Regions from separate parts of the Streptomyces cinereoruber genome, predicted to be linked through region 2. Evidence: predicted binding sites of a transcription regulator. Region 2 holds the regulator's gene; each other region holds the start of a gene.
What was found. Region 2 encodes HrcA, which represses chaperone genes, less so after heat shock. Its sites were predicted from a motif close to TTNGCACTCNGNNNNNCNGAGTGCNAA; they were not measured.
Positions count from the first base shown of each region.

Region 1: the regulator HrcA is predicted to act here: its motif matches at 2,654-2,680, upstream of groES (co-chaperone GroES).
Region 3: the regulator HrcA is predicted to act here: its motif matches at 1,036-1,062, upstream of groL (chaperonin GroEL).

Region 1 covers NZ_CP023693.1:4,594,107-4,602,007, forward strand. Annotated here, with positions in the region: gene CP977_RS20875 (hypothetical protein) at 1-353, shown strand, start outside; gene CP977_RS20880 (THUMP-like domain-containing protein) at 286-1,482, opposite strand; gene CP977_RS20885 (polysaccharide deacetylase family protein) at 1,634-2,560, shown strand; gene groES (co-chaperone GroES) at 2,826-3,134, shown strand; gene groL (chaperonin GroEL) at 3,239-4,867, shown strand; gene CP977_RS20900 (ester cyclase) at 4,940-5,638, opposite strand; gene CP977_RS35235 (hypothetical protein) at 5,714-7,901, shown strand, end outside.
Region 2 covers NZ_CP023693.1:2,564,108-2,572,008, reverse strand. Annotated here, with positions in the region: gene CP977_RS11460 (AMP-dependent synthetase/ligase) at 1-1,445, shown strand, start outside; gene hemW (radical SAM family heme chaperone HemW) at 1,535-2,767, shown strand; gene CP977_RS11450 (DUF3097 domain-containing protein) at 2,786-3,589, opposite strand; gene CP977_RS11445 (MBL fold metallo-hydrolase) at 3,600-4,328, opposite strand; gene hrcA (heat-inducible transcriptional repressor HrcA) at 4,476-5,495, shown strand; gene dnaJ (molecular chaperone DnaJ) at 5,496-6,632, shown strand; gene CP977_RS11430 (nitronate monooxygenase) at 6,733-7,815, shown strand; gene CP977_RS11425 (16S rRNA (uracil(1498)-N(3))-methyltransferase) at 7,812-7,901, shown strand, end outside.
Region 3 covers NZ_CP023693.1:4,292,306-4,300,206, reverse strand. Annotated here, with positions in the region: gene groL (chaperonin GroEL) at 1-869, opposite strand, end outside; gene CP977_RS19340 (cold-shock protein) at 1,223-1,426, opposite strand; gene CP977_RS19335 (MoaD/ThiS family protein) at 1,849-2,127, opposite strand; gene thrC (threonine synthase) at 2,160-3,446, opposite strand; SAM riboswitch class I at 3,464-3,609, opposite strand; gene CP977_RS19325 (glucosyl-3-phosphoglycerate synthase) at 3,760-4,701, shown strand; gene CP977_RS19320 (hypothetical protein) at 4,740-5,066, shown strand; gene CP977_RS19315 (alpha,alpha-trehalose-phosphate synthase (UDP-forming)) at 5,180-6,628, shown strand; gene CP977_RS34150 (hypothetical protein) at 6,958-7,128, opposite strand; tRNA gene CP977_RS19310 (tRNA-Met) at 7,212-7,285, opposite strand; gene otsB (trehalose-phosphatase) at 7,346-7,901, opposite strand, start outside.

The sequences.
Region 1 (7,901 bases), 2.0 Mb from region 2:
ACCGGGTCGTCCGGGAGCGCCTCGTCCAGTGGGCCCTCCTCGACCGGCACGGCCCGACCGACGCCCGGCTGCGCGCCCCCGCCCTGAGCGCCTGCTGGCTGGTGCTGTCCTTCGTGATGTGCGCGGCCGGGCTCTGGGCGGGGTTCGCCGTCCCGGCGGGCACCACCCGTGACGACGGCGGCTACGGCCTCGTCGCCTACGGCATGGGCGTCGCCCTGATCCTCTGGACCACGGGTCTCACCGGCCTGGTGAAGGCCGTCGGCCACTACCGGTTCGCGGTGCGGCTCACCGCCCCCCGTCCGGCCGGACCGGATGCCCGATCAGCATCGTCGGGGCCCCTGCCACCCGGGTGAGCAGGACCGTCGCCGCGTTCGGGCCCTTCGGCTTCACCTTGCGGCGGATCTCCTCCGGCTCGACCGCCGAGCCGCGCTTCTTCACGGTCAGGGTGCCGACCTCGCGCTCCCGCAGCAGCGCCTTCAACTTCTTCAGGTTGAAGGGGAGTTCGTCGGTGATCTCGTACGCGGCGGCGTACGGGGTGGGGACGAGCGCGTCCGACGTCACGTACGCGATCGTCCCGTCGATCAGGCCGCCGTCCAGCTCCTCGGCCACCTCGGCCACCAGGTGCGCGCGGATCACCGCGCCGTCCGGCTCGTACAGATAGCGCCCGACCGGCCGGACCTCCGGGTCGGGCAGGCCGCGTCCGGCGAGGGTCGCGCCGGAGGGCAGCAGCGTGGCCCGGCGCGCGCCCGGCTCCGTACCGAACCACAGCACCGCCTCCTTCACGTCCCCGCCGTCCGAGATCCACTCGGCCTCGGCCTCCGCCGGGACGGCCTCGTGCGGGATGCCCGGCGCCACCTTCAGGGCCGCGCGCGGGGCCTTCCGGGCCGCCTCGACCGCCCAGGAGAGGGGCGGGGAGTACGCCTCCGGGTCGAAGATCCTGCCCCGGCCGCCGCGCCGGGCGGGGTCGACGAAGACCGCGTCGTACGGGCTCGTGTCGATCTCCGTCACGTCCGCGCACCGCACCTCGATCAGGTCGGAGAGGCCGAGCGCGGCGGCGTTGGCGCGGACCGCCCCGGCGGTCAGCGGGTCGCGGTCGACGGCGAGGACGGAGATCCCGGCGCGGGCCAGGGCGATCGCGTCGCCGCCGATCCCCGAGCACAGGTCCGCCACGCTCCCGACGCCCAGCGCCTTCATCCGGGCCGCGCGGTACGCGCCGACCGAGGCGCGGGTCGACTGCTCGACGCCGTTCGGCGTGAAGTACATCCGGTACGCGTCCTCCGCGCCGAACTTCGCCACCGCCCGCTGCCGCAGGCGCGCCTGGCCGAGCGCCGCCGTGACCAGCTCGGCGGGGTGGTCGCGGCGCAGCCGGGACGCGACCGCCAGCTCCCGGGCGGGGTCGTAGTCGCGCAGGGCGGCGAGGAGCGTCTGCCCCTCGGGGGCGAGCAGGGCGGCGAAGGAGGCGAGGTCGGTCACCCGTCCCATTCTGGCCCCTTCCGGCCCCTGTTCCGGCTTCCGGGGAGCTGTGGGCCGGCCGGGGGACGGTGGGCCGGGTACGGCGGTGTCGCGGCCCGGAGGGGCCGTCGCGCTGACAGGATGCGGCGCCATGCAGCTCGTACGACAAAAGGAAGAAAAGATGGCACAAGGCGCGCACCGCTCCCGTCGGACGCTCGGAGCGGCGCTCGTCGTCGCCGCCCTCGCCTCCGCCGCCACGGCCTGCTCCGGCGCCGCCCCGGACGGCGCCGCACCGCCCTCCCCCGTCTCCGGGCAGCAGGCCCCGAAGCAGGGCGCCGCCGCGCCCGACGCTCAGGCGCGGAAGGCCGAGGAGCTCCGCGTCCAGCGGGCCGCCCGTGCGCTCGCCGCCAAGAAGTGGGGCCTCGCCAAGCCCCCGCTCGAAGCGCCCGCCCCGCCCGCCGTCAAGCCGAAGATCACCACCCGCAAGGGCTTCGAGACCAAGAGCGAGGGCATGCCGCCCGTCTTCACCACCGTGCCGACCAAGGAGAAGGTCGTCTTCCTGACGATCGACGACGGCTCGGAGAAGGACCCCGAGCTGCTGCGCATGATGAGCGAGCTGCGGATCCCCTACAGCGCCTTCCTCAGCGACTACGTCGTCAGCGACGACTACGCCTACTTCGCCCGGATGCAGACGTCGCAGAAGGACGGGGTCGCCCTCCACAACCACACCCTCAACCACCGCTACCTGCCGGGCCTGTCGTACAGCCGGCAGAAGCGCGAGATCTGCGGCATGCAGGACGTCATCGAGAAGAAGTACGGCAAGCGGCCCGAGCTCTTCCGCCCGCCGTACGGCAACTACAACGACGACACCCTGCGCGCGGCCAAGTCCTGCGGCGTCAAGGCCGTCCCGCTGTGGGCCGCCGAGGCCTTCCCCGACCGCATGGAGTGGCGCGAGTGGGACCGGGACCTGCACCCCGGCGACATCGTCCTCACCCACTTCCGGGGCGAGGAGGACTGGAAGGGCAGCATGGCCGACATGATCCGCCGCGTGATGAACGTGATCACGGCCAAGGGGTACGCGGTCGCCAAGCTGGAGGACTACGTGTGAGGACCGGGACCCGCGGAGGGCCCCGTACCGGACGCGTCCGCGCCCCGGGAACCCCGCACAACCGCGCCCCCGATCACGCCACGGAGCGATGAATTGGCACTCCGCTTGACCGAGTGCTAATCGCGGTCATAGTCTCGGCTCTGGCACTCCCCACCGGAGAGTGCCAACACAGCGACGGGCAGGTCCGGCACCCGCGACGACGGATCCACCTGGTTCGCCACCTCAGACAGTCAACCCCGTGATCTCCGAAGGGGGAGGTCGGATCGTGACGACCACCAGCTCCAAGGTTGCCATCAAGCCGCTCGAGGACCGCATCGTGGTCCAGCCGCTCGACGCCGAGCAGACCACCGCCTCTGGCCTGGTCATCCCGGACACCGCCAAGGAGAAGCCCCAGGAGGGCGTCGTCCTGGCCGTGGGCCCGGGCCGCTTCGAGAACGGCGAGCGCCTGCCGCTCGACGTCAAGACCGGCGATGTCGTGCTCTACAGCAAGTACGGCGGCACCGAGGTGAAGTACAACGGCGAGGAGTACCTCGTCCTCTCGGCCCGCGACGTGCTCGCGATCGTCGAGAAGTAAGTCATCCCGAGCCAGAGGCTTTGAGCTGCGCCCCGAGGCCCCTTCCCGGGGGCCCCGGGGCGCCGTTCGTTCCACCAGAATTCCGAGAGGGCTGAACCGCTCCCATGGCGAAGATCCTGAAGTTCGACGAGGACGCCCGTCGCGCCCTTGAGCGCGGCGTCAACAAGCTTGCCGACACGGTGAAGGTGACGATCGGCCCCAAGGGCCGCAACGTCGTCATCGACAAGAAGTTCGGTGCCCCCACCATCACCAACGACGGTGTCACGATCGCCCGCGAGGTCGAGATCGAGGACCCGTACGAGAACCTCGGCGCCCAGCTGGTGAAGGAGGTGGCGACCAAGACCAACGACATCGCGGGCGACGGCACCACCACCGCCACCGTGCTCGCCCAGGCCCTGGTCCGCGAGGGTCTGCGCAACGTCGCCGCCGGCGCCTCCCCGGCCGCCCTGAAGAAGGGCATCGACGCCGCCGTCAAGGCCGTCTCCGAGGAGCTCCTCGCCACCGCGCGCCCGATCGACGACAAGTCGGACATCGCCGCCGTCGCCGCGCTCTCCGCGCAGGACCAGCAGGTCGGCGAGCTCATCGCCGAGGCGATGGACAAGGTCGGCAAGGACGGCGTCATCACCGTCGAGGAGTCCAACACCTTCGGCCTGGAGCTCGACTTCACCGAGGGCATGGCCTTCGACAAGGGCTACCTGTCCCCGTACATGGTGACCGACCAGGAGCGCATGGAGGCCGTCCTCGACGACCCGTACATCCTGATCAACCAGGGCAAGATCTCCTCGATCCAGGACCTGCTCCCGATCCTGGAGAAGGTCATCCAGGCCGGCGCCAGCAAGCCGCTCCTGATCATCGCCGAGGACGTCGAGGGCGAGGCCCTGTCGACCCTGGTCGTGAACAAGATCCGCGGCACCTTCAACGCGGTGGCCGTCAAGGCCCCCGGCTTCGGCGACCGCCGCAAGGCGATGCTCGGCGACATGGCCACCCTCACCGGTGCCACCGTCATCGCCGAGGAGGTCGGCCTCAAGCTCGACCAGGCCGGCCTGGACGTGCTCGGCACCGCCCGCCGCGTGACGATCACCAAGGACGACACCACCATCGTCGACGGCGGCGGCAACTCGGAGGACGTGCAGGGCCGCGTCAACCAGATCAAGGCCGAGATCGAGTCCACCGACTCCGACTGGGACCGCGAGAAGCTCCAGGAGCGCCTCGCGAAGCTGGCCGGCGGCGTGTGCGTGATCAAGGTCGGCGCCGCCACCGAGGTGGAGCTGAAGGAGAAGAAGCACCGTCTGGAGGACGCCATCTCCGCGACCCGCGCCGCGGTCGAGGAGGGCATCGTCTCCGGTGGCGGCTCCGCGCTCGTCCACGCCGTCAAGGTCCTGGAGGACAACCTCGGCAAGACCGGCGACGAGGCCACGGGTGTCGCGGTCGTCCGCCGCGCCGCCGTCGAGCCGCTGCGCTGGATCGCCGAGAACGCGGGCCTGGAGGGCTACGTCATCACCTCGAAGGTGGCGGAGCTCGACAAGGGCCAGGGCTTCAACGCCGCGACCGGCGAGTACGGCGACCTGGTCAAGGCCGGCGTCATCGACCCGGTGAAGGTGACGCGCTCCGCCCTGGAGAACGCCGCCTCGATCGCCTCCCTCCTCCTCACCACCGAGACCCTCGTGGTGGAGAAGAAGGAAGAGGAGCCGGCGGACCACGGCCACGGCCACGGTCACGGCCACTCCCACTGAGCCGCGCCACAGCTGACCACTGAGGCCCGGTGCCCCCGTCGCGGGGGCACCGGGCCTCGGCGTTTCCGCTTCCTACTCCTCCACGGCGCCGAGCCGCTCCATAAGGCCGAGCATGTCGTACTGCCACCAGTCCTCGACGACCTTGCCGTCCTCCCGGAAGCGCTGGATCAGCATGCCGGTGACCCGGACGTCGATGCCGGTGGGCTGGATGCCCATGAAGTCGCCGACGTGTGTGGCGTCGCAGGTCCAGCGGGTGCAGACGCGGTCGCCCTCGGCGATCTGGTCCTCGACGGTGAACGTGAAGTCGAACCCGCGCCGCCACATCTCGAACCCGCGGCGGATCGCGTCCATGCCGAGGGAGTCCTGCACGTCGGAGGGGTCGTGGCTGTGGCACCCCTCGGCGATCACCTCGTCCAGCGGCGGAAGCTCCCCCGGCGTGCCGATCAGCTCCAGGAACCGGCGCGCGGCGTCCTTGTACAGCTGCTCGTCCCGGACGACGTCCAGGTCCGTGAAGGTCGGCATCCCGTCGCAGAGCGCGACCATCTCGTGGAAGAGCCGGTCGGTCTCGGGGAGGTGGGAGTTGCGCATCGCCTCGTCGTACGAGGGGAACTCGACGATCTCCACGAAGTGCGAGCCGTCGGACCGGTCCTTCCCGAGGACGCTGTGCGTGGCCGTCCGCCTCCCCTTGGTCTGCTCGGCCCACTGGTCCATGAGCCGGTTCATCTCGTCGAAGCGGCTCGTCCTGCAGTCGATGATCTGCATGAAGGTCATGACGCCTCCCGGGGCGGCAGGGACGTTTCCATTTTAGGTTCGGGACGCGCGGGGCGCCCTGGCAGCATGGGGGCCATGGAGCGGGGGATCGACGTCGACAACGAGGCGGGCGTCGTCGTCATCGGCGACGGCAACAGCGTCGTGTCCGGCACGGCCCCGGCGGTCCGCTCGGCGTACCGGGAGCAGGTCCGCCGGATCGCCCCGCCGGAGCTCGTCGGCCGCGAGGAGGAGCTGGCGGAACTGGCGGAGTTCTGCCGCACGGGGACCGGCTACCGGTGGTGGCGGGCGGACGCGTGGGCGGGCAAGACGGCGCTGATGGCGTGGTTCGCGCTCGCCCCGCCCGAGGGCGTGCGGATCGTCCCCTTCTTCGTCACCGCCCGGCTCGGCGCGCAGAACGACGTGGCCGCGTACGCGGACGTGGTCCTGGAGCAGCTCGCGGAGCTGGCGGGCGAGGGCCTGCCGGCCCTGCTGACCGCCGCCACCCGCGAGGCCCACCTGCTGCGCCTGTACGCCTCCGCCGCCGAGGCCTGCGCGGCGCGCGGCGAGCGCCTGGTCCTGCTCGTGGACGGCCTGGACGAGGACCGGGGCGTGACGACGGGCCCCGACGCCCACTCGATCGCCGCGCTCCTCCCGTACGGCGCGCCCGACCTCCCGGTCGTCGTCTCCGGCCGCCTCCACCCGCCCCTCCCGGCGGACGTCCCCGGGGACCACCCGCTCCGGGACCCGTCGATCGTCCGGCTCCTGGCCTCCTCCCCGAAGGCCCGCGCGATCCGGGCGGAGGCGGAACGGGAGCTCAAGCACTTCCTGACGGGCGGCGGCCTCCCGTACGAACTCCTCGGCCTGCTCACCGCCGCCGGCGGCGGCCTCACGGCGGACGACCTGGCGGAGCTGACGGACGAGGTCCCGTACCGGGTGCGGGACGTCCTGCGGACGGGCCCGGGGCGGACGTTCGCGCTGCGCGGCGACGCGTACCTGCTGGCGCACGAGGAACTGGTCGTCCAGGCAAGGGAGATGCTGGGCGGGCGCGAACTCGGCCGGTGGCGGGGCGCGTTGCGCGACTGGGCGGAACACTGGCGGGAGCGGGGCTGGCCGCAGGGCTCCCCGGCGTACCTGTTGCACGGCTGGTTCCCGATGCTGCGGGCCGCCGGGGACCCGGACGCGATGGCCGCGTGCGCCCTCGACGCCGTACGGCACGACCGGCTGCTCGCGGCGACGGGCGGCGACGGGGCGGCGCTCGGGGAGATCACGGCGGCGGGCGAGGCGCTCCTCGAACGGGGGGACCGGCCCGGACTGGTCGTCACGCTGCTGGAGCTCGCCCTGCGGCGGGCGGCGCTGCGGGACCGCAACGGGCGGATGCCGGCCGAACTGCCCGTGGCCTGGGCGGAACTGGGGGAGGCGGACCGGGGGCTGGCGTTGGCGCGGGGGCTCGAACCGGTGCGCCGGATTCCGGCGCTGTGCGGCATCGCCCGGTTCCTGCACGCGGAAGGAGACGCGGAGGGGGCCCGTGCCCTGCTCGCCGAGGCCGAGACGTCGGCCCGTGCGGTCCATGACGTTGTCGAGCGGCCCTCCGCCCTGGGGGCCGTGGGGGACGCCTGGCTCGCGGTGGGGGAGGCGGACGGCGCAGAGGGGATCGTGCGCGAGCTTGGGGAGGTCCTGGGCAGCCGCCTCCTGCTGGACCTGGTGGCGTTCCGGTGCCGGGCGGGTGAGTTCCGGTCTGCGCTGGACACGCTGGACGCACAGGGCCCCCTGGGGAAGACGCGGACGGAGGACGAGGGCCGCGCGATCGTCTGCGCCGCCCTCGCCGGGGCCGGACGCGAGGCCGAGGCCCTCGACCTGGCCCGTTCCGCGCACGGCGCCGGACACGCGCTCGCCCTGGTGCGGATCGCCGCCGGGGTGCGCGAGGGCGCGGACGCGCTGGTCGCCGAAGGGCTCGACGCGCTCCCGGCGGAGGGGTGGGCGCACCGGAGCGGTCTCGTCGCCGGACTGATCGAGGCCCTCGTCGTGGCCGGGGCCGGGGAGCGCGCAGAGGCCCTGCTCCCCGGTAGGAAGCTTCCGCTCGTCCGGGGCCTGGTGCGAACGGGCGCGTTCGACCGGGCTGAGGCGCTGATCGACCGGATCGACTCCTTCACCGACCGGGACGACGCGAGGACGACGCTGATCGAGGCCCGGGCCCGGGCCGGCGCCGTCGAGGGGCTCGGGTCCTCCCTGGCCGAGCTGACCGTTCCGTCCAGCCGTTCCCGTGCGGTACGGGCCGTGATCGGAG
Region 2 (7,901 bases):
GCCTCCGCCACGTGGTCGTGGTCGACGCCGCCGGAGTCGAGAGCGACGGCGACTGGGTCCTCACCCTCGCCGAGCTGGAGGCGCGCGGCCGGGCGTACCTGGAGAAGCACCCCGAGGCGGTCAAGGAGCGGGTCTCCGCGATCACCTCCACGCAGCTCGCCACCCTCATCTACACCTCGGGCACCACCGGCCGCCCCAAGGGCGTCCGGCTCCCGCACGACAACTGGTCGTACATGGCCAAGGCGATCGCCGCGACCGGCCTCGTCACCCAGGGGGACGTGCAGTACCTGTGGCTGCCGCTCGCCCACGTCTTCGGCAAGGTCCTCACCTCGGGCCAGATCGAGGTCGGGCACGTCACCGCCGTCGACGGCCGCGTCGACAAGATCATCGAGAACCTGCCGGTGGTCCAGCCGACCTACATGGCGGCCGTGCCCCGCATCTTCGAGAAGGTCTACAACGGGGTCGCCGCCAAGGCCCGCGCCGCCGGCGGCGCCAAGTACAAGATCTTCCAGTGGGCCGCCGAGGTCGCCCGCGAGTACGCGAAGACCACCCAGGACAACTTCCGCCGCACCGGCACCGCCTCCGCGCCCCTCGGCCTGGGCGTCAAGCACAAGGTCGCCGACGCCCTGGTCTACGGCAAGATCCGCGAGGCCTTCGGCGGCAACCTGCGCGCCTGCATCTCCGGCTCCGCCGCCCTCGCCCCCGAGATCGGCTACTTCTTCGCCGGCGCGGGCATCCACATCCTGGAGGGCTACGGCCTCACCGAGTCCTCCGCCGCCTCCTTCGTCAACCCGGGCGAGGCCTACCGCACCGGCACCGTCGGCAAGCCGCTCCCCGGCACCGAGGTCCGCATCGCCGACGACGGCGAGATCCTGATGCGCGGCCCCGGCATCATGGAGGGCTACCACGGCCTGCCGGAGAAGACGGCCGAGGTCCTGGAGTCCGACGGCTGGTTCCACACCGGCGACATCGGCGAGCTGTCCGCCGACGGCTACCTGCGGATCACCGACCGCAAGAAGGACCTGATCAAGACGTCCGGCGGCAAGTACATCGCGCCGGCCGAGGTCGAGGGCCAGTTCAAGGCCGTCTGCCCGTTCGTCTCGAACATCCTGGTCCACGGCGCCGACCGGAACTTCTGCACCGCCCTGATCGCCCTCGACGAGCCCTCCATCCTCGGCTGGGCCGCCGAGCACGACCTCGCGGGCAAGTCGTACGCCGAGGTCGTCGCCGCCCCGCAGACCGAGAAGCTGATCCAGGGGTACGTGGACCGGCTCAACGAGGGCCTGCAGCGCTGGCAGACGATCAAGAAGTTCCGCCTGCTGCCGCGCGACCTCGACATCGAGCACGGCGAGCTGACCCCGTCCCTGAAGCTCAAGCGGCCGGTCGTGGAGCGCGAGTACAAGCACCTCATCGACGAGATGTACGCGGGCTCGCGCGAGGCCTGACCGGCGGCCCCGCACCGGGGCCGACCAGCAGGGGAGCCGGTTGTCCACAGGCAGTCGGCCCGCCCCGGGCAGTACGGGACAATGGGCTCATGCCTTCCGTACTGCCCGATGGTGAGACCGTTCCCGAGGACGGGGCGCTGCCCCCGCACGCCCTGGAAGGGGCCGGGGAGCGCCCGCTCGGGTTCTACCTGCACGTGCCCTACTGTGCGACTCGCTGCGGGTACTGCGACTTCAACACCTACACGGCGAGCGAGCTGCGCGGCACGGGGGGCGTGCTCGCCTCCCGGGACAACTACGCCGACCAGGTCGCCGAGGAGGTCCGGCTCGCCCGGAAGGTCCTCGGCGACGACCCCCGGCCGGTCCGGACCGTCTTCGTCGGCGGCGGCACGCCCACGCTGCTCGCCGCCGGCGACCTCGTACGGATGCTGGGGGCGATCCGCGACGAGTTCGGGCTCGCGGACGGTGCCGAGGTCACGACCGAGGCCAACCCGGAGTCCGTGGACCCGGCCTACCTGGCCGAGCTGCGCGAGGGCGGCTTCAACCGGGTCTCCTTCGGCATGCAGAGCGCCCGGCAGCACGTCCTGAAGGTCCTCGACCGCACCCACACCCCCGGGCGCCCCGAGGCGTGCGTCGCCGAGGCGCGGGCCGCCGGGTTCGACCACGTCAACCTCGACCTGATCTACGGCACGCCCGGCGAGTCCGACGACGACTGGCGGGCCTCGCTCGACGCGGCGATCGGCGCGGGACCCGACCACGTCAGCGCGTACGCCCTGATCGTCGAGGAGGGCACGCAGCTGGCCCGCCGCATCCGGCGCGGCGAGGTGCCGATGACCGACGACGACGTGCACGCCGACCGGTACCTGATCACCGAGGAGGTGCTGTCCGGGGCCGGTTTCGAGTGGTACGAGGTGTCCAACTGGGCCACCTCGGAGGCCGGGCGCTGCCTCCACAACGAGCTGTACTGGCGCGGCGCCGACTGGTGGGGCGCCGGGCCCGGCGCGCACAGCCACGTGGGCGGGGTCCGCTGGTGGAACGTGAAGCACCCGGGCGCGTACGCGGCGGCCCTCGCGGAGGGGCGGACGCCGGGCGCGGGCCGCGAGCTGCTCTCGGAGGAGGACCGGCGGGTGGAGCGGATCCTGCTCGAACTGCGCCTGCGGGACGGCTGCCCGCTGGACCTGCTCAGACCGGCCGGCCTGGCCGCCGCCGGGAAGGCCCTGGCGGACGGCCTGCTCGACCCCGTGCCGTACGAGGAGGGGCGGGCGGTCCTGACCCTGCGGGGCCGGCTGCTCGCGGACGCGGTGGTGCGGGACCTGGTGGACTAGGAGCCGCTCCGAGGGCTCCTACGGCGCCGTCACGAAATCGATCAGCTCCTCCACCCGGCCGAGGAGGGCCGGCTCCAGGTCCTTGTACGACGTCACCCGCGACAGGATGTGCTGCCAGGCCGCGCCCGTGTTCTCCGGCCAGCCCAGGGCCCGGCAGACGCCCGTCTTCCAGTCCTGGCCGCGCGGGACCGTCGGCCAGGCCGGGATGCCGAGCGAGGACGGCTTCACCGCCTCCCAGACGTCGATGTACGGGTGGCCGACGACCAGGACGTCCGGGGAGGTCACCCGGGCCGCGATCCGGGACTCCTTGGAGCCCGGGACCAGGTGGTCCACCAGGACGCCGAGGCGCGCGTCGGGCGCCGGGCCGAACTCCGCGACGATCGCCGGCAGGTCGTCGACGCCCTCCAGGTACTCCACGACCACGCCCTCGATCCGCAGGTCGTCGCCCCAGACCCGCTCGACCAGCTCCGCGTCGTGGCGGCCCTCGACGTAGATCCGGCCGGCCCGCGCCACGCGCGCGCGTGCGCCCGGCACCGCGACCGAGCCGGAGGCCGTACGGGTCGGGCGGGCCGGCGCGGCGGCGGACGGGCGGACCAGGGTCACGACCTTCCCCTCCAGGAGGAAGCCGCGCGGTTCCAGCGGGAAGACCCGGTGCTTGCCGAAGCGGTCCTCCAGGGTCACCGTGCCCGCCTCGCAGCGGATCACCGCCCCGCAGAAGCCCGTCGCCACCTCCTCCACGACGAGGTCCCGGTCGGCCGGAACCTCCGGCACGGGCGCCGAGCGCTTCCAGGGGGGAGTCAGATCCGGGTTGTAGCTGCGCATTCGGGCGACGTTATGCGACGGAGAAGCGCGTCGCCAGTTCCTCGCGCTGGCGTCGTACGAACGCCGCGTCCACCACCGCGCCGTGCCCCGGCACGTACACCGCGTCGCCGCCGCCGAGCGACAGGAGGCGGTCCAGGGCGTCCGGCCAGCGGGACGGGATCGCGTCCGGGCCCGCCTGCGGCTCGCCCGACTCCTCCACCAGGTCACCGCAGAAGACCACCTCCGGCGGGCCCGGCACCAGGAGCGCCAGGTCGTGGCCGGTGTGCCCGGGGCCGACGTTCGCCAGGAGCACCTGCCGGCCGCCCAGGTCGAGCGTCCACTCGCCGGAGACCACGTGCCGCGGGGCCACGAGGACGTCCGCCGCCTCCGCGGCCGCCGCCGGGTCGAGGCCCTGCTTCACCCCGTCCGACCGCAGCTCCTCCCGGTCCCGCTCCCGGGCCAGCAGCTCCTCCAGGCCGACCGCGCCGAAGACCTCCGCGCCCGCGAAGGCCGCCGTGCCGAACACGTGGTCGAAGTGCGGGTGGCTCAGTGCGATGTGCGTCACCCGCCGGCCGCCCGTGAGTTCCGCCACCTCCGCCCGCAGCTTCGCGCCCTCCGCGAGGGACGCCCCCGTGTCGTACAGCAGCACCGCCCGTTCGCCCACGACGAGCCCCACCGTGGCGTCCCAGCCGGGCAGCCGCCGCCGGCCCACCCCGTCCGCGAGCCGTTCCCATCCCCGCGCTTCCCAGTCGATATCCATACGGTGACGCTAACCGGCGGGGCGTCGCCTCCTTGCCAGGAGCGACGTGTGCCGCCGTACACTGGCCCGGGATCGCTGGCACTCGGACAGGGCGAGTGCCAAAAGCGGAGCAACCGGAACGACCGACGACAGCTGGAGGTGCGCACGATGCTCAGCGAACGCAGACTCGAAGTGCTGCGCGCCATCGTCCAGGACTATGTCGGGACGGAGGAGCCCGTCGGCTCCAAGGCGCTCACGGAGCGCCACAAGCTCGGCGTGTCGCCCGCCACCGTGCGCAACGACATGGCCGTGCTCGAGGACGAGGGCTACATCGCGCAGCCCCACACCAGCGCGGGCCGCATCCCGACGGACAAGGGCTACCGCCTCTTCGTCGACCGGCTCGCGGGGGTCAAGCCGCTCTCGACGCCCGAGCGGCGGGCCATCCACAACTTCCTCGACGGCGCGGTCGACCTGGACGACGTCGTCGGCCGCACGGTCCGGCTGCTCGCGCAGCTGACCCGGCAGGTCGCCGTCGTCCAGTACCCCTCGCTGACCCGCTCCACCGTCCGGCACGTGGAACTGCTCGCGCTGGCCCCGGCCCGCCTGATGCTCGTCCTCATCACGGACACCGGCCGGGTCGAGCAGCGGGTGATCGACTGCCCCGCGCCCTTCGGCGAGACCTCCCTCGCCGACCTGCGGGCCCGGCTCAACAGCCGGGTCGTCGGCCGCCGGTTCGCCGACGTGCCGCAGCTGGTGCAGGACCTCCCCGAGTCCTTCGAGGAGGCCGAGGACCGCGCCACGGTCTCGACCGTGCTCGCGACCCTCCTCGAAACCCTCGTGGAGGAGCACGAGGAGCGGCTGATGATCGGCGGCACCGCCAACCTCACCCGCTTCGGACACGACTTCCCCCTGACGATCAGGCCCGTCCTGGAGGCTCTGGAGGAGCAGGTCGTCCTCCTCAAGCTGCTCGGCGAGGCCAAGGAATCGGGCATGACCGTACGGATCGGGCACGAGAACGCCCACGAGGGGCTGAGCTCCACGTCCGTCGTCTCGGTCGGTTACGGTTCGGGCGGCGAGGCAGTCGCCAAACTCGGCGTGGTCGGACCGACCCGCATGGACTACCCCGGAACGATGGGAGCGGTACGCGCAGTGGCACGTTACGTCGGACAGATCCTGGCGGAGTCGTAAGTGGCCACGGACTACTACGCCGTACTCGGCGTGCGCCGCGACGCGTCCCAGGACGAGATCAAGAAGGCGTTCCGGAGGCTCGCGCGCGAGCTGCACCCGGACGTCAATCCCGATCCGAAGACGCAGGAACGCTTCAAGGAGATCAACGCCGCCTACGAGGTCCTCTCGGACCCGCAGAAGAAGCAGGTCTACGACCTCGGCGGCGACCCGCTCTCGTCCTCCGGCGGAGGCGGCGCGGGCGGCTTCGGAGCGGGCGGCTTCGGCAACTTCTCCGACATCATGGACGCCTTCTTCGGCACGGCCTCGCAGCGCGGCCCGCGCTCGCGCACCCGCCGCGGCCAGGACGCCATGATCCGTCTGGAGATCAGCCTCGACGAGGCGGCCTTCGGCACCACGAAGGACATCCAGGTCGACACGGCGGTCGTCTGCACGACCTGCTCCGGCGAGGGCGCCGCGCCCGGCACCTCCGCGCAGACCTGCGACATGTGCCGCGGCCGCGGCGAGGTCTCCCAGGTCACCCGGTCCTTCCTGGGGCAGGTCATGACCTCCCGGCCCTGCCCGCAGTGCCAGGGCTTCGGCACCGTCGTCCCGACCCCGTGCCCCGAGTGCGCGGGCGACGGGCGGGTCCGCTCCCGCCGCACCCTCACGGTCAAGATCCCGGCCGGCGTCGACAACGGCACCCGCATCCAGCTCGCGGGCGAGGGCGAGGTCGGCCCCGGCGGCGGCCCCGCCGGCGACCTGTACGTCGAGATCCACGAGACCCCGCACGAGACGTTCCAGCGGCGCGGCGACGACCTGCACTGCACGGTGACGATCCCGATGACGGCGGGCGCGCTCGGCACCAAAGTGCCGCTGCAGACCCTCGACGGCGTCGAGGAGGTCGACATCCGGCCCGGCACCCAGTCCGGCCAGTCGATCCCGCTCCACGGGCGCGGCGTCACCCACCTGCGCGGCAACGGGCGCGGCGACCTCATCGTGCACGTCGAGGTCCAGACCCCGAGCAAGCTCGACGCGGAGCAGGAGCGCCTCCTGCGCGAGCTGGCCAAGCTGCGCGGCGAGGAGCGGCCGACGGGGCAGTTCCAGCCGGGGCAGCAGGGGCTGTTCTCGCGGCTGAAGGACGCGTTCAACGGGCGGTAGGTCCGGAGTACGCACGGCTTCACGTATGGGAAGGGGCGGTATCCATGTATGGATACCGCCCCTTCCCATACGTCTCCCCGCGGCATGACACGATGCCCATATGTCCACCACCGCACTGAACGATCTCTCTCCGTTCCCGATCGTGCAGGCCCCCATGGCGGGTGGCGCCTCCTGTCCCGAGCTCGCCGGAGCCGTCTGCGAGGCCGGGGCGCTCGGCTTCCTGGCCGGCGGCTACAAGACGGCCGGAGGGCTTTACCAGGAGATCAAGCAGGTGCGCCGGCTCACCGCGCGCCCCTTCGGCGTCAACCTCTTCATGCCGCAGACCGGACGGCCCGCCGACCCGGCCGCCGTCGAGGTCTACCGCCACCAGCTCGCCGGAGAGGCCGACTGGTACGGGACCCGGCTCGGCGAGACCGACGACTCCCGCGACGACGCCTACGACGCCAAGCTGGCCATCCTCCTGGAGGACCCGGTCCCCGTCGTCTCCTTCACCTTCGGCTGCCCCGCGCCCGACGTCCTCGCCGCCTTCGCCCGCGCCGGCACGTACACGATCGTCACCGTCACCTCCGCCGAGGAGGCCCTGGCCGCCGAGCGCGCCGGGGCCGACGCCGTCTGCGCCCAGGGCGTCGAGGCCGGCGGGCACCAGGGGACGCACCGCGACGACCCGGACGAGGACGGCACGCCCGGCACCGGCCTGCTCACCCTCGTCGCCCAGGTCCGCGAGAGCACCGGCCTGCCGGTCGTCGCCGCCGGCGGAATCATGCGCGGCGCCCAGATCGCCGCCGTCCTCGCCGCCGGGGCCGGCGCCGCCCAGCTCGGCACCGCCTTCCTCCCCTGCCCCGAGTCGGGCGCCCACCCGCTGCACAAGCGGGCCCTGACCGACCCGCTGTTCACCCGGACCGCCCTCACCCGGGCCTTCTCCGGGCGCCCGGCGCGCGGCCTCGTCAACCGCTTCACGCGCGAGCACGGCCCGTACGCCCCCGCCGCCTACCCCGAGGTCCACCACCTCACCGCCCCACTGCGCAAGGCCGCCGCCACCGCCGGCGACCCCCAGGGCATGGCCCTCTGGGCCGGCCAGGGCCACCGCCTCGCCCGCGCGCTCCCCGCCGGGGAACTGGTCGGGGTCCTCGCCGCCGAACTCGACACCGCCCTCGCCGCACTGCCCCACAGGAGCACCCCGTGACCGCACCCGTCTTCGTCGTCGACGCCGTCCCCGGCGCCGGGAACTTCCTCCTGGACGGCCCCGAGGGGCGGCACGCCGTCTCCGTG
Region 3 (7,901 bases), 1.7 Mb from region 2:
ATGTCGTTCAGCATGGCCTTGCGGCGGTCGCCGAAGCCCGGGGCCTTGACCGCGACGGACTTGAAGGTGCCGCGGATCTTGTTGACGACCAGGGTCGACAGGGCCTCGCCCTCGACGTCCTCGGCGATGATCAGCAGCGGCTTGCCCGACTGCATGACCTTCTCCAGGAGCGGGAGGAGGTCCTTCACGGAGGAGATCTTGGAGTTGACGATCAGGAGGTAGGGGTCGTCGAGCGACGCCTCCATGCGCTCCATGTCGGTGGCGAAGTACGCCGAGATGTAGCCCTTGTCGAAGCGCATGCCCTCGGTGAGCTCCAGCTCCAGACCGAAGGTCTGGGACTCCTCGACGGTGATGACGCCTTCCTTGCCGACCTTGTCCATCGCCTCGGCGATGAGCTCGCCGATCTGGGTGTCGGCGGCGGAGATGGAGGCCGTGGAGGCGATCTGCTCCTTGGTCTCGACATCCTTCGCCTGCTCGAGCAGGGCGCCGGAGACGGCCTCGACGGCCTTCTCGATGCCGCGCTTGAGGGCCATCGGGTTGGCGCCGGCGGCGACGTTGCGGAGGCCCTCGCGGACGAGCGCCTGGGCGAGGACGGTGGCGGTGGTCGTGCCGTCGCCGGCGACGTCGTCCGTCTTCTTGGCGACTTCCTTGACCAGCTCGGCGCCGATCTTCTCGTACGGGTCCTCGAGCTCGATCTCCTTGGCGATGGAGACACCATCGTTGGTGATCGTGGGGGCGCCCCACTTCTTCTCGAGGACGACGTTGCGGCCCTTGGGGCCGAGGGTGACCTTGACGGCGTCAGCGAGCTGGTTCATGCCGCGCTCGAGACCGCGCCGGGCCTCCTCGTCGAACGCGATGATCTTGGCCATGTGAAGTGGTCCTCCCGGACATGGGGTGGATAACGCTCCAGGACCGCGCCGACGCCCGCGACGGACGGCCTCCGCGTGTCCGTGTGGTTCCTTGCCCCACCCGGCCGGCGGCCTCGTCTGCCCGATCCTCGTAGCACTCTCACCTTCCGAGTGCTAACGCCAATGATTAGCACTCGCCCTAGGAGAGTGCAAGCGACTCTCGGGTTTCGGGAGGGGGCACGGGGGGTGCGGGGGCGGTACGGACGCCGGAGGGGGTACGTCCGGGAACGCGTGAGGGGCCCGCCCCCCTGGGAAGTACCCCCGGGGATGCGGGCCCCTCGACGGCGTTGCGTCGGTGGCCGATCGCGCCGCGCTCAGACGGCGAGCTTGACCATGTCGGCCTGCGGACCCTTCTGGCCCTGCGAGATCTCGAACTCGACCCGCTGTCCCTCTTCGAGGCTGCGGTAGCCATCCATCTGGATCGCGCTGTAGTGGACGAAAACATCCGCACCACCGTCGACCGCGATGAAGCCGTAGCCCTTCTCCGCGTTGAACCACTTGACGGTGCCCTGAGCCATGCCTAACTCCCCTATTACTGGCCCTTGCGCGGGGCCGCACTTCACGAACCCCGGGTCAGACCCTGCGCCGGAACGCGTCGACCGCGGCTGAATGTATCTGCCCAACTGCCCTCTGCAACAGGCCATTCGGGCGGGAATTCTGGGCGGCGCGGAAAGGAGGATTGGGGAGATTCCCCTGAATCACGGGGCAAGTCGGGCCCGGCAAAAGACGCAGAAGGTACACAATGCGCGCACAGTTTGGCTGCTTCTTGTCAGGTCGGGGCGCGTTCTCATATGCACCCGGCATGAGCAGCGGAGGGGACTTCCCCAACTCTACCGCGCTCAACCATGCAGAATTGCCCCTTCCGCTTGTGGACGCGGAAGGGGCAATTCAATGAAACGGGACAAGGAGGCGGCCCGGGGAGGGCGGCGCTCCCCGCGGCTCAGCAGCCGCCGGCGACCGCCGGGATGATCGAGACGCCCGAGCCGGCCGGGGTGGCCGTCTCCAGGCCCTGCTCGAAGCGCACGTCGTCGTCGTTCACGTAGACGTTGACGAAGCGGCGCAGCTTGCCCTGGTCGTCCAGGACTCGGGCGGCGATGCCCGCGTGGTTCTTCTCCAGGTCCGCGATGACCTCGGCGAGGGTCGCGCCCTCGGCCTGTACCTCGGACTGCCCGCCGGTGTAGGTGCGGAGGATGGTGGGGATGCGGACGTTCACTGCCATGGCTTCTTGACCTTTCGGGGGACCGGAGGAGTTCAGCGGGCCAGGCCGGCGTCGCGGAACGCGTCCAGGCTCGGGCGGATGGTGGCGGTCGCCTGAGAGGTGTCGGCCACCGCGTCCAGGGTCTTGAGCCCGTCGCCGGTGTTGAGGACGACGGTGGTGAGCTCCGGGTCGATGAGGCCGTTCTCCACCAGCTTGCGCGTGACGCCGACGGTCACGCCGCCCGCGGTCTCGGCGAAGATGCCCTCGGTCCGCGCGAGCAGCTTGATCGCGTCCACGACCTGCTCGTCGTTCACGTCCTCCACGGCGCCGCCGGTGCGGCGGGCGATGTCGAGGACGTACGGGCCGTCGGCCGGGTTGCCGATGGCGAGCGACTTGGCGATCGTGTTCGGCTTCTGGGGCCGTACGACGTCGTGGCCGGCCTTGAAGGCGGCCGACACCGGGGAGCAGCCCTCGGCCTGGGCGCCGAAGATCTTGTACGGCTTGTCCTCGACCAGGCCCAGCTTGATGAGCTCCTGGAGACCCTTGTCGATCTTGGTGAGCTGGGAGCCGGAGGCGATCGGGATGACGAGCTGGTCGGGGATGACCCAGCCGAGCTGCTCGCAGATCTCGTACGCGAGCGTCTTGGAGCCCTCGCCGTAGTACGGGCGCAGGTTGACGTTCACGAAGCCCCAGCCCTCGCCGAGCGGGTCGCCGATGAGCTCCGAGCAGAAGCGGTTCACGTCGTCGTAGTTGCCCTCGATGGCGACGAGGTCGCCGCCGTAGACGCCGGCCATGACGACCTTGCCCTGCTCCAGGTCGTGCGGGATGAACACGCAGGAGCGGAAGCCGGCGCGGGCGGCGGCGGCGCCGACGGCGCCGGCCAGGTTGCCGGTGGAGGAGCAGGAGAGGGTGGTGAAGCCGAAGGCGCGGGCGGCCTCGATGGCCTGGGCGACGACCCGGTCCTTGAAGGAGTGGGTCGGGTTCCCGGAGTCGTCCTTGACGAAGAGCCTGCCGGGGGCGACGCCGATCTCGCGGGCGAGGTTGTCGGCCTTGACCAGCGGGGTCCAGCCGGGGTTCAGGTTCGGCTTCTCGGCGACGTCGGCCGGGACGGGCAGGAGGGGGGCGTAGCGCCAGATGCTGGCGGGGCCGGCCTCGATGCGCTTCCGCAGCTCCTCGGGGTCGCCGGCGGGCAGGTCGTACGCGACTTCGAGCGGTCCGAAACACAGCTCGCAGGCGAAGATCGGGCCGAGGGCGAAGACTTCACCGCATTCGCGACAGGAGAGTCCGGACGCGGGACCGAGGTCGACGGTGGTGGCGGGTGCGACGGTCTGTACAGCCATGGAGGCGAGGCCCTTTCTCCTCATCTTTCCCAATGACGAATTTTTCGCCTTGAGACGGATTTGGCACCTTCCCTAGCCGGGGACCTCGCTGGATGACGAGTGACCGACTGGAGGGTTGCCGGGGCTTCAACGGGCCGTTTCCCTCTGCCCCTCTGGATGAGCGGTATTCGATTGTGGGGAGCCCCGGGACTTTCGTTCCCGTGCTCCGACGCGGTCGCCACCCCGACGTGCGGGGGGTCGCTGCGTTGTTCAAGACTGTAACCGAAGGCCCGGGCGCTTGGACGGCCCGTCCGAACCGCGAGATGGAGATCACGTGCTGGAAGAGGTGGAGCGCTGGCTGTCCCGGCGGTCCTGGTCCGTGGCGGACCGGCCGCTGGAGCGGATCCTCGCCGCCAAGCGCTCGACGACGGTCAGCGTGGTGCTGCCGGCGCTGAACGAGGAGGCGACCGTCGGGGACATCGTGGGCGTGATCCGCCGCGAGCTGATGTCGGAGGCGGTGCCGCTCGTGGACGAGCTGGTGGTGCTCGACTCGGGCTCCACGGACCGCACGGCGGAGGTCGCGGCGGCGGCCGGGGCGCGGGTGGTCGCGCGCGACGACGTACTCCCCCGGATACCGGCCGTGCCCGGCAAGGGCGAGGTCCTGTGGCGGTCACTGATGGTGACGAGCGGGGACGTCGTGTGCTTCGTGGACGCGGACCTGCGGGACTTCTCGGCGGACTTCGTGACGGGGATCGTGGGCCCGCTCCTGACCGACCCCGAGGTGCACCTCGTGAAGGCGATGTACGACCGTCCGCTGGGCGATTCCCCCGGTCAGGGCGGTCGGGTGACGGAGCTGATGGCGCGCCCGGTCCTGAACCTGCACTGGCCGCAGCTGGCCGGCTTCGTGCAGCCGCTCGGCGGCGAGTACGCGGCCCGCCGCTCGCTCCTGGAGCGGCTGCCCTTCCCGGTCGGTTACGGAGTGGAGTTGGGCCTGCTCGTGGACGCGCTGCACACGGTGGGTCTGGACGGGCTCGCGCAGGTGGACGTGGGGGTGCGCAAGCACCGGCACCAGGACGGGCACGCCCTCGGCCGGATGGCGGCGACGATCTACCGGACGGCGCAGCTGAGGCTGTCGCGGGGGCACCTGGTGCGGCCGTGGCTGACCCAGTTCGAGCGGGGCGAGGGGGGCTTCGAGCCGCGGACGTACGCGGTGGACACGGAGGAGCGGCCGCCGATGGCGGAGGTCGCGGAGTACGCGCGCCGCCGCGTGGCGTAACGCGACCCTATGACCCGTTTTACATACATTCACTGTCCATGGGTTCCATGGACTTCGGACGAGGGCGTACGGGGCGTACGGGGCGTACGGGCAGGGTGCTGGCGGCGGCGGGCCTGACGGCGGTGGCGTGGGCGCCCACGGCGGCGGACGCGGCGCCGGTGCCGCCGGGCCCCGTCCCCGCCCACGCGCACGCGTCCCCGGCGCCGGGCGCACCGGCCGCACCGGGAAAGGCGAGAAGGGCGACCACTCCACCCCACCCCCGGGGCGGCGAGGAACGGCTCTGGCTGCTCGGCGGCCTGGTGGCGGCCTTGGCGGCGACGGGCCTGGTGGCGAGGGCGGCCCTGCGGGCCCACCCCGACCTCTGACCCCTCCCGGGCCCCTTGCGTGACCCAGGTCCCGCCCGTGACCCTGGGTGGCCGGAACCCCCCGTCTTGTATACGTACGTTTGAGCGTTTACGGGACGGGCTAGGTTCGCCACATGGCTTCTGTGCTCGTGGCATCCAACCGGGGTCCCGTCTCGTACGCGCTCGGCGGGGACGGCTCGCTCGACGCCCGCAGGGGCGGCGGCGGCCTGGTCTCCGGCCTGAGCGCCGTCTCCTCGCAGGACAGCGTGTGGGTGTGCGCGGCCCTCGGCGAGGGCGACCGGGAGGCGGTCCGGCGCGGGGTCGGGGAGCCCGGCGTCCGGATGCTGGACATCGATCCGGACGTGTACGCGGACGCGTACAACGGCATCGCGAACTCGGTGCTGTGGTTCCTCCACCACCACCTGTACGACATCCCGCGCGAGCCCGTGTACGACGCGGAGTTCCGGCGCCGCTGGGAGTCGTACCGCGCGTACAACCGCGCCTTCGCGGAGGCGCTGGCCGGGGCGGCGGACGAGGGGGCGGCGGTCCTGGTGCAGGACTACCACCTGGCCCTGGTCCCCGGGCAGCTCCGGGAGCTGCGCCCGGACCTGCGGATCGCGCACTTCACGCACACCCCGTGGGCGTCCCCCGCGTACCTGCGGATGCTGCCGGACGACATCCGCGAGGAGCTGCTGTGGGGCATGCTCGGCGCGGACGAGGTCGGATTCCACACCTGGGCCTGGGCCTCGGCCTTCATGTCCGGCGCGCACATCGACAGCGCGACGGGCGTCGCGGAGCCGAGCTTCCCGGCGGGCGACCGCCGGCGCACGGTGAACCACCGGCGGTGGGCCGGACCCGGCGCGAACCGCACCACCGAGGTCAAGGTGTACCCGCTCGGCGTCGACGCGGAGGAGCTGCGGGCGCTCGCGTACCGGCCGGCGGTGGACGAGCGGCTGGCGGAGCTGCGGGCCGAGGCCGGCGACCGGAAGACGATCGTCCGCGTGGACCGCACCGAGCTGTCGAAGAACATCCTGCGCGGCCTGCTGGCCTACCGGGAGCTCCTGACCACCCGCCCGGAGTGGCGCGGCCGGGTGGTGCACCTGGCGTCGGCGTACCCCTCGCGCCAGGACCTGGAGGTGTACCGCTCGTACACGGCCTCGGTGGCGGCCCTGGCGGAGGAGATCAACGCGGAGTTCGGCACGGAGGACTGGACGCCGGTCCTGGTCTCGGTGAAGGACGACTTCACGCGCTCCCTGGCGGCCTACCGCCTGGCGGACGTGGCCCTGGTGAACCCGGTCCGCGACGGCATGAACCTGGTGGCCAAGGAGATACCGGTGGTCTCGGAGCAGGGCTGCGCGCTGGTCCTCTCCCGGGAGGCGGGCGCGTACGAGGAGCTGCGCGAGGACGCGCTCACGGTGAACCCCTTCGACGTCTCGGAGACCGCCGAGGCCCTCCACACGGCCCTCACGATGCCCCACCCCGAACGCACCGACCGCACGAAACGCCTGGCGACGGCGTCCACGGCCCTGCCGCCGCAGCGCTGGTTCCTGAACCAGCTGGAGTCGCTGAGGGGCCCGGCGTAGGTCTCGGAGGAGTCCAGGCGACCGCCGGACCGCACCGCCACACGAACGCCCCTGAGGTCACCGCTCCCCTGATCGCGGTCTGCGCGGTGGTGCGCGAGCCCCTGCTGCACCTGTCGAACTACGCGGTGCCGGCCTTCGCCGCACGCCTGGAACGTCACGGCGGAGAGCCGGGATTCGAAGCGGTGCTCGCGTTCGACGCCGAGAAGCGGCCGGCGCGTTCCCGTCCGTACGGGCACAGCGGCGAGTGGGGCCCTCCTGCGGTCCGGTGGCTCCGCGGAGCAGGACGCGGCGGTCGTGGCGGGCTCGGGGGTCGCCCCCGACCGGTCGGCTCAGGACGTCCCGAACCAGGCCGCGCACCGCTCGGCCGGCTCCTCCACCGTCCCGGCCGCCCGGAAGGGGTCGCGCCCTGCGTACGGGCCGAGGTCGAAGAACGGGTCCGCGGCCTTGCCGCCGCGCACGTGCGTGCCGTGGAAGCGCACGGCCCGGTCCCCCGGCGACATCGCCCGTTCGGAGCCGCCGAGAAAGACGTGGACCGGGAGGGAGGAATCGTCCTCGGGGCGCGGAGGGATCGGGAAGAACGGGACGGGGCCGGCCGGATTCGAACCGGCGTCTTCCCACATGAGGTGAAGGCGCGACGACCACTGCGCTACGAGCCCCGTCCCGCCCGTGATCGTACGAGAAGCCCGCGTCCCGTCGCCTCCGGATATGCGGGCCCGGTCAGTCCCCCCGTACCTCCTCCACCGCCTCCGCCAGTGCCGTCAGGAAGTCCACCACGCCCGCCGGGCCCGGGACCGAGAGGTCGGCGCGGTCGGAGAGTTCCGGGACCTCGCCGGAGTCGCTGCAGACCAGCAGACCGGGCGTGCCGTCGGCGCGGAGCTTCTCCACGGCGGCGAAGGCCGGCAGGTCGCCCAGGTCGTCGCCCGCGTACAGCACGGAACCGGCGCCCGTCTCCCGTACGTACGAGGCGAGCGCCACGCCCTTGTCCACGCCCGGGGGCCGCAGCTCCAGGACCATCCGGCCGGGCTCAAGGACGAGGCCGTGGCCGGTGGCCAGGTCGGCGAGGGGGCCCTTGAGCGCTTCGAAGGCACCCTCCGGGTCGGCTGCCCTGCGGGTGTGGACCGCGACCGCGCGGCCCTTCTCCTCGATCCAGACGCCCTGCCAGGCCCCGGCCCGGTCGAGGAAGCCGGGCAGCTCGGCGCGGACGGCGGCCACGCCCGGGGGGACGGGGGCGGCCCGGACCGTGCCGGTGGCGGCGTCCCAGCGCTCGGCGCCG